Regions from separate parts of the Pantoea cypripedii genome, predicted to be linked through region 2. Evidence: predicted binding sites of a transcription regulator. Region 2 holds the regulator's gene; each other region holds the start of a gene.
What was found. The regulator CRP, encoded in region 2, controls carbon source genes, mostly activating them, when cyclic AMP is high. The targets are predictions, from matches to a motif close to ATGTGANNNNNNTCACAT.
Positions count from the first base shown of each region.

Region 1: the regulator CRP is predicted to act here: its motif matches at 1,859-1,876, upstream of pth (aminoacyl-tRNA hydrolase).
Region 3: the regulator CRP is predicted to act here: its motif matches at 1,665-1,682, upstream of udp (uridine phosphorylase).

Region 1 is NZ_MLJI01000001.1:2,492,167-2,495,279, forward strand. It holds gene prs (ribose-phosphate diphosphokinase) at 1-92, shown strand, start outside; gene HA50_RS11560 (GGDEF domain-containing protein) at 326-1,495, shown strand; gene ychH (stress-induced protein YchH) at 1,498-1,773, opposite strand; gene pth (aminoacyl-tRNA hydrolase) at 2,036-2,623, shown strand; gene ychF (redox-regulated ATPase YchF) at 2,736-3,113, shown strand, end outside.
Region 2 is NZ_MLJI01000001.1:4,073,640-4,076,752, reverse strand. It holds gene HA50_RS19120 (YccS/YhfK family putative transporter) at 1-1,332, opposite strand, end outside; gene crp (cAMP-activated global transcriptional regulator CRP) at 1,391-2,023, opposite strand; gene HA50_RS19110 (OsmC family protein) at 2,325-2,729, shown strand; gene HA50_RS19105 (phosphoribulokinase) at 2,912-3,113, opposite strand, start outside.
Region 3 is NZ_MLJI01000001.1:161,506-164,618, forward strand. It holds gene metE (5-methyltetrahydropteroyltriglutamate--homocysteine S-methyltransferase) at 1-600, shown strand, start outside; gene HA50_RS00705 (dienelactone hydrolase family protein) at 657-1,493, opposite strand; gene udp (uridine phosphorylase) at 1,795-2,556, shown strand; gene HA50_RS00715 (tetratricopeptide repeat protein) at 2,642-3,113, shown strand, end outside.

The DNA of each region.
Region 1 (3,113 bases), 1.6 Mb from region 2:
ACGTGCGTACCCTGACGCTGTCCGGCATGCTGGCCGAGGCGATTCGTCGTATCAGCAACGAAGAATCCATCTCCGCCATGTTCGAACATTGATCGATTGTTCGAATGAAACCGGGCCACGCGCCCGGTTTTATTTCTCTCGCCCTGCTATCGCGTCATCTACCGACTAAGCCGCTCCTGCCGCAGATACTTGCGCGATAAATTTCGTTAAAATTCGCTATTCTCGTTGCCATTCACTGTTTTCTGCCAACACTGACATCCGGACTTTAGCGCTCCCATGTTTAGTGGTATTTTTCACCACACTTTTTTTGAGAACTCCGACCACTATGGCTCTCGACATTTACACACTTTTTGTTTGTGAGCTCTATGTACTGGGGTTTTTAAGCATCATTCTGGTCTTCGCCTGGGTCGGTTCACAATATGATCGCGTGCTGGGCTTCACCTCGCTGACCCTGACGTTAACCTTACTGGCGGTGTTTCTGAGCAGCCTGCGCGCCGCAGGATTGCACTTTCTGCCGGTTGCGGTCGGAAATGTGGTCATGATGCTGGCCTATGGCAGTTTGCTGAATGCCTTCCGCGTGTTCGATAACAAGCCACTGGGATTGAGCTGGCTGGCCGGTGCCCTGCTGTGGGCGATTCTGTGTTGCTTCCCCGCCTTTTATTACAGCCTGCCCAAACGCGTGCTGGTGGTTTGTCTGCTATGTATCATTTACACCGCAGCCTTAATTCAGTTGCTTTGGCGCGCCCGCGCTACATTGACGGTGACATTCTGGCCTGCGCAAACTCTGTTGTGGATTCATCTGTTGTTCCACGTCGCACGTATTTTTCTTGATGATGCCGTGGCGACGCCGGTACATGGGGCGATTGGTGGTTCCAGCTTTTCCGTCTACGTGATTCTTGAATCCATTCTGTTCGTGATTGGTCTGGCCTTTACGATTCTGGCGATGGTGAATGAACGCACGCAAATTGCACATAAGCTGGCATCACTGCACGACCCGCTAACCAGCGTGTGGAATCGTCGGGCCTTGTTCGAGCAGGCAGAAAAGATCATTGCGCGCCGGTTACGTCAGCAACAGCCATTTACCGCGGTGTTGTTCGATCTGGATCACTTCAAAAGCATCAATGACCGTTATGGTCATCAGCAAGGTGATCGGGTGCTCATCGATTTTTGTCAGGTTGCGCAGGCGTTATTACCGGAAGATGGTAAGTTTGCCCGTCTGGGGGGAGAGGAATTTGCCGCCATCCTGCCCGGCGGCAGCGAACAGGCGCAAACGGTATGCGAACGCATCCGGGTGGCGACTCAGCTGTCGCAACCGGATGATATTAGTTACACCGTCAGCATTGGTTTTGCCACTTCCTGTCAGGAAGATAAACATTTCCCGGCATTGCTGGCACTGGCCGATGAAGCACTCTACCGCGCAAAAGCCACAGGCCGTAACCGCACCGAACAGTATCTGGCGCAGTTACAGCCGTTTAATCAGGCTACGCTGGTGTAGCGTTAAGAATGATGGGTATTGCGGCGGCAACGTTTATCGCCGTAATGCCGCAACCAGAAATAACGGTCTTCCACTTTTTCGCGTCCGCTGACGCGTGCGCCAACCAGCCACAGCAGCGCACCGATAAAGATGCTGAACATTGCGCCATGCGCCAGAAATTGCGGCAGATTCAGCGAAGGAATTTGATTAATGATCGAATATCCGACACCGAGTACCATGGTGAGTAAGCCGAGACACATCAGGCCGTTACCCATATAGCGAGTGTGATGACGTTTCATGGTTTACCTCCTTCCTTATGAGCAAAGCTAAGAACAGCACATAACGTTAACTGACCATAAGTTTAGGCAATACCAGGCGGTTAAGATGCGTACAGGATCACACATCTTTCACAATTCTGACAAAACTTTACCGCTTATCGGATTGATTTCGATAGAAAATGATAAATAACGAAGCGTCACTATTCTTCAGCCTCGCCCTTTGTCATCTCCTCAGGCACGCAGTAAACTATCGCCCTTTCGTGATCGAGACAGGATAACCATCGTGAGCAGCATTAAACTGATTGTCGGACTGGCGAATCCCGGCGCCGAATATGCCGCCACGCGCCATAACGCTGGCGCCTGGTATGTGGATCTGCTGGCAGAGCGCTACAATCAGTCTCTGAAAGACGAACCCAAATTCTTTGGCTATACCGCCCGGCTGGCGCTGGCGGGAGAAGATGTGCGCCTGCTGGTACCGACCACTTTTATGAACCTGAGTGGCAAAGCGGTGGCAGCGATGGCGACCTTTTACCGTATTGCGCCGGAAGAGATTCTGGTCGCGCATGATGAGCTGGATTTGCCGCCCGGCATCGCAAAATTTAAGCAGGGTGGCGGCCACGGCGGCCACAACGGACTGAAAGACATCATCAGCAAACTGGGAAATAACAATAATTTTCACCGTTTGCGTGTCGGTATTGGCCACCCTGGAGATCGCAATAAAGTGACCGGGTTTGTGCTGGGTAAACCGCCAGCCAGTGAGCAGAAATTGATTGATGATGCCATTGACGAAGCGGTGCGTTGCACTGAACTCTGGCTGAAAGAAGACAAAATAAAGGCGATGAACCGCCTGCACGCTTTCAAAGCCGGTTAACGCCAATTCCCGCGCCGCACAGCAGCATTTCTGTGTATAATGCGCGAAATTTTTAGAATCTGTCAGCGTTGCCAGCCAGCGCTGCACCCTCAGTGAGAAAGGTAATCAGACCATGGGATTTAAATGCGGTATTGTGGGCCTGCCGAACGTCGGTAAATCCACCCTGTTCAACGCGCTGACCAAAGCGGGTATCGAAGCAGCCAACTTTCCGTTCTGCACCATCGAACCCAATACCGGTGTGGTGCCTATGCCCGACCCGCGTCTTGATCAACTGAGCGACATCGTTAAGCCACAGCGTGTTGTGCCAACCACCATGGAATTCGTCGATATCGCCGGTCTGGTTGAAGGTGCGTCGAAAGGTGAAGGCCTCGGCAACAAATTCCTGACCAATATCCGCGAAACCGAAGCTATCGGCCATGTGGTACGTTGCTTTGAAAATGACAACATCATTCACGTTGCAGGCAAAGTAAACCCGGCTGAAGACATTGAT
Region 2 (3,113 bases):
CGCCAGCATAAACAGCAGTGTGATGGATTCCGGTACGGCCAAACGCAGCGAAGCAGCGGCGATCAATAGCCCGGTGAAAGTGCCAAGCGCACGGTGCTGGATACGCACGCGGGTGGCGCTGTAGCCGTTCTGGCTGACGAACATGGTGGTCATCAGAATCCAGTAGGGCTTGGGGATGTTGAAGAATAAGGCCAGCGCGCTGCCAAACATCAGCATCACGGCAAACCGTGCTGCGGTGCGCAACGCCGGGGACTTTAGCGACAGATAACTGCGCAGCGCCGGAAAAAACGGTAAACGCCGCTGGCGGTCGGCCATCAGGTCACGGGTATAAAGGGGTTTCTGCGTACGCAAGACGCGGGCAATCCGGCTGAAGTGGTACAGGCAAAAATTACCGACCGGATTATCCGGGTGCTGGCGCGCAATCTTTTCCAGCGCCCCGAGCTGCTTCTCCATATGAAAGCGCTCAGGTAACTGGTGATACAGGATGGCATCAGCCAGCAGCCGCAGCCGCGCCGAGATGGTTTTCGCGTTCCAGCGGATCACCGCTTCAGCGTGGCTCTGCTCCACCAGCTTTTGCACTTCTTCGGGCTGGTGCAGGCTGACCGAGATATGTTCCTGGAGATCAAGTGCCACCTGGAAGGCGCGCGTCAGGCGTTTATGGCTGTTGTTGCGGCTGGCAGACAGCATATGCATTTGCTGATAACAGGTGGTGATCAGGTCGACCGCTTTTTGCTGGCGAGCCAGCAGCGGAGGCAGCGCCTTTTCCGGATCGGTCAACTGCGTCAGCAGGGTATATTTGGCATCGCAATAATCCGCCAGCTCGCGATACAGCAGGCTGAGGGTTTCACGCATCGGCTGTTCTTTCCACAGCCAGAACCAGAACCAGTTAAACAGCCCGTACCACAGCGTGCCGCCGATATACAGCAGCGGCGGTACCCATATCGGCATGCGTCCTGCGAGGCTTAGCGTGAAGATGGCGGCGATAAGGGTGCCGGGCAGCAAGCGGCCATGCAACGGACTGATTTCGCCAGTGACGCCCACCAGCAGCGGCAGAGCCAGCATAATCAGCGGTAAAGGAACATGGTAATCCGTCAGCCACTGAATCAGAAAGCTGCCGGTGGCAAACAGGGATCCGCCGACAATCAGGCGTTTAAAGAAACGTTTATGTGGTGTATCCAGCCCCGCAATATTGCAGCAGGCGGGAACCAGCGAGAACAGCAAACCTTTTTGCAGGTCGCCAAACAGCCAGCCGAGAGCCACGGGCAGGCAAAGCACCAGCGTTTGCCGCAGGGCGTAATTAACTTCGGGATGATAGATGATTCGGCGCCACATCAGCTCATCGCAGACAAAAACGGCGCGATGTGACCATCACGCCGTGGGTGAGAAGGAATTAGCGGGTGCCGTAAACGACGATGGTTTTACCATGTGCGGAGATCAGGTTTTGATCTTCCAGCATTTTCAGAATACGGCCAACTGTCTCGCGTGAGCAGCCGACGATCTGACCAATTTCCTGACGGGTGATTTTGATCTGCATCCCGTCCGGGTGGGTCATGGCATCAGGCTGTTTGGCCAGATTGAGCAGCGTCTGCGCAATGCGACCGGTCACATCAAGGAAGGCAAGGTTGCCGACTTTTTCTGATGTCACCTGCAGGCGACGTGCCATCTGCGCCGAAAGACGCATTAAAATATCCGGGTTTACCTGAATCAGCTGACGGAATTTTTTGTAGGAAATTTCAGCCACTTCGCAGGCAGTTTTTGCTCGTACCCAGGCACTGCGTTCCTGACCTTCTTCGAACAGGCCAAGCTCGCCGATGAAATCCCCCTGATTGAGGTAGGAGAGGATCATCTCTTTGCCTTCTTCATCTTTAATCAGTACCGCAACGGCACCTTTCACGATGTAGTAGAGCGTTTCCGCTTTTTCACCCTGGTGAATCAGGGTGCTTTTGGATGGATATTTGTGAATATGGCAATGGGACAGGAACCATTCGAGTGTAGGGTCTGTTTGCGGTTTGCCGAGAACCATTCGCTATTATCCTCTGTTGTAATCGTGCCCAAAACACAGGGGGCAATTTTCCCTGTCAGGCGGTGAAATCGTAGAGCGCTTCCAGTAAAGGAAATTATTCGGGTGGACTCTTAAGCCAGGCTTCTGATTCTTCCCGCCTTCGTCTATTACGACGAAAATATTTTCAGCTCTGTTTGTAGCACAGCTTTTGCTAGCTGTCTTCTGTTGTCTCGCTTCAGCAAAAGGGCGATTAGTCTGGATTGCTGTTTCTCAGGTGAAAGCGTACTCTGGCGGCAAATCAGCCGATTCAGGAGAAAGAATAATGCAGGCACGAGTCAAATGGGTGGAAGGGCTTACCTTTCTCGGAGAATCCTCATCGGGTCATCAGGTATTAATGGATGGGAACTCGGGTGATAAAGCGCCGAGTCCGATGGAGATGGTGCTGATGGCGGCGGGTGGTTGCAGCGCAATTGACGTGGTGTCTATCCTGCAAAAAGGGCGCAATGAAGTGACCGATTGCGAGGTGAAACTCACCTCTGAGCGTCGTGAAGAAGCGCCACGGATTTTTACACACATCAATCTGCATTTTATTGTCAGCGGCAAGGATTTGGGCGATAAAGCGGTGGCGCGTGCAGTGGATCTTTCGGCAGAAAAATATTGTTCGGTGGCGATCATGCTCGGCGAAGCCGTCGACATCACCCACAGCTATGAGGTAGTTGAGGCATAGCACGAACGTAGCGGCGCGATTAATCGCGCGGGTTTTTTCGTGCAGCATGTACGGGATCATGCGATTAATCGCGCGGGTTTTTTCGTGCAGCATGTACGGGATCATGCGATTTATCGCGCGGTTTTTTTCGCGCAGCATGCACGGGATCGCGCGATAAATCGCGCCGCTACGGAAATGACAGGTTATTCAATCCGTTTACCTTCAATCAGTCGCTGCACCAGCGGTGTCATAATCAACTCCATCGCCAGCCCCATTTTGCCGCCCGGCACCACCAGGGTGTTCATATGCGAGATAAAGGAATTCTGAATCATTGCCAGCAGGTAGGGAAAGGCAATGCCTTCCAGCCCGCGAAAATGGATCACCACGAAGCTTTCATCCAGTGAC
Region 3 (3,113 bases), 3.9 Mb from region 2:
ACTATCCTGTGCTGGTCGTTCCCGCGTGAAGACGTGACCCGTGAAACCATTGCCAAACAAATTGCGCTGGCGCTGCGTGATGAAGTGGCAGACCTGGAAAAAGCCGGTATCGGCATCATCCAGATTGATGAACCGGCGTTGCGTGAAGGTCTGCCGCTGCATCAGTCCGACTGGGCGGCCTACCTCACCTGGGCGGTCGATGCGTTCCGCCTCAACGCGGCGGTGGCGCAGGATGACACCCAGATCCACACCCACATGTGTTATTGCGAGTTCAACGACATCATGGATTCTATCGCCGCGCTGGATGCGGACGTGATCACCATCGAAACCTCACGTTCCGACATGGACCTGCTGGATGCGTTTAAAGAATTCGCCTACCCGAATGAAATCGGCCCAGGGGTGTATGACATCCACTCACCGAACGTACCCAGCGTGGCGTGGATGGAAGACCTGCTGCGTAAAGCGGCGCTGAGTATCCCGGAAGAACGTCTGTGGGTGAACCCGGACTGTGGCCTGAAAACCCGTGGCTGGACGGAAACCCGTCAGGCTCTGGCCAATATGGTGGAAGCGGCGAAAAAACTGCGCGGTGAAACCGCGTAATCGTTGGATAAAATGTTGTGTTGATACGTTGGGGCGCACAAGCGCCCCCTTTTTCATTACGCGTCTGGTGCAACGCCATACTGCTTAAACCAGGCAAGCATCCGCACCCAGCCATCCTGCGCCGATTCCGCGTGATAGCTCGGGCGATAATCAGCGTGGAAGGCATGGCCCGCATCCGGGTAGACCACGATCTCCGCTTTGGCATTGGCGGCACGCAGCGCCTGGCGCATTTGCTCAACGCTCTCCAGCGGAATCCCTTCATCCTGACCGCCGTACAGGCCCAGCACCGGCGCATTTAAATCGACGGCGATATCAATCGGATGCTTTTGCTGCTTCAGCGTCTTGTCGCCAATCAGGCGGCCATACCAGGCAACCGCTGCACGTACCTGCGGATTGTGCGCCGCGAACAGCCAGCTAATGCGTCCACCCCAGCAGAAACCGGTAATGCCCATACGACGGATATCACCGCCGTTGCGTGCGGCCCAGTTGGCGACGTGGTCGAGGTCCGACAGCACCTGGGAATCCGGCACCTTACTTACCAGCTCTTTAAACAGGGTCGGGATATCGCTGTAGTCGCTGGGATCGCCTTCACGGAAATACAGTTCTGGTGCCACCGCCAGATAACCCTCCAGCGCCAGCCGACGACAGACATCACGGATATGCTCATGTACGCCAAAAATCTCCTGCACCACCAACACCACTGGCAGTGTGCCTTGATACTCTTTTGGCCGGGCATAATACGCTGGCAGATTTTCCCCCTGGCTGGGGACCGAGGTTTCCCCGGTATGGATCGCCTCGCTGTGGGTAATAATGGTGGTGCTCGCGGTCGGTTGTACGGCGGGGGCAAAGCCGCCAGTTGCAGATTTTTGTGCCATATTGTCTTCGGTTTTCATTGTTCTCTCCGTGCTAACAATCGCGCAATCACGTAACTATAGCCTGGCCGCTGTGGCCGGGTGGGTGTAGGGAGCAGAGGGGTTACGCATCAGTTCTTCCTCTTCTATTAACATTGCCGTTTAAACTTACACAGCACAGCTTGTAGCAATTCAGAATGGCAGACGATTAATGTGTGATTTCGATCACGTTATGTTTTCCTGATAATGTAACTTTCATTATCGATAGTGAAATTAGTCACATATTTATCCCGCCTGCTGACGTAAAGTGGCGCGCATATCCCTTATCTACCAGGAGTCTGTTATGGCCCAGTCTGACGTTTTCCACCTTGGCATCACCAAAGCTGACCTGAAAGGAGCCACGCTGGCCATCGTTCCCGGCGATCCTGAGCGCGTAAAGAAAATCGCTGCGCTGATGGACAACCCGCAGCACCTGGCGTCGCATCGTGAATTCACCACTTACCTGGCCGAGGTGGACGGCAAACCGGTGGTGGTGTGCTCCACCGGCATTGGTGGTCCGTCAACCTCCATCGCGGTGGAAGAACTGGCCCAGCTCGGTGTGCGTACCTTCCTGCGCGTCGGCACCACCGGAGCCATCCAGCCGAATATCAATGTGGGTGATGTGCTGGTCACCACGGCTTCGGTTCGTCTGGACGGTGCCAGCCTGCACTTCGCGCCGATGGAATTCCCGGCGGTCGCGGACTTCACCTGTACCACGGCGCTGGTGGCAGCGGCAGAAGCCTGTGGTGCGAAAACCCACATTGGTATCACCGCCTCTTCCGACACCTTCTATCCCGGCCAGGAACGTTACGACACCTTCTCAGGCCGTGTGGTCAGCCGCTTCCAGGGCTCAATGAAAGAGTGGCAGCAAATGGGCGTCCTCAACTATGAGATGGAATCCGCTACACTGTTAACCATGTGCGCCAGCCAGGGGCTGCGAGCCGGTATGGTGGCGGGCGTCATCGTGAATCGTACGCAGAAGGAGATCCCGGACGCGGCGACCATGAAACAGACGGAAAGCGACGCGGTGAAAATTGTAGTCGAAGCGGCGCGTCGATTAATCTAGCGCGCCCGGTAACCGGCGATTTTCAGATTTCGTCGGTTACCTGAAACGGATGCGCGTAAATTCAGCGGATAACTGAGAATTTTCTATGCGCAAAACGGTTCCTGTTCAACGTCCTGCCTTTATGACCAGCCCCCAATCACGTGTCGAAGATGCGGCCGCGCGTTTCCGCCAGGCGATGGCGGCGGCTGATTTCCCTGTCGCGCGTCAGTGCTGTGAAGAAGTGTTGCGTGTCATGCCGCAAAACATGCAGGTGCTAAGCGATTATGCGCTGACGCTGATGCGGGTTGGCGAATACCAGAAATCCTGGAAAACCTACCAGAAAATCTATCAGGCTACGGCGGATAAGCGGGCGCAGGCGGCCGAAACCTGGCTCGACGGTTTCACCGAAGTCTGTGGCTGGCTTAACAAGCCGGATGAGGTGGCGCGTTACGGGCTGGAGTCGTTGCAGCAATCCGACCGGAAATTCAGCGCCGGGCAAAAGCACCCTCTGCCAGCAGAAGCACCACCGGCCTTTGCGGCGTCTCGCCCACAGGAAAATATCATTGCCTTCAGCCTGT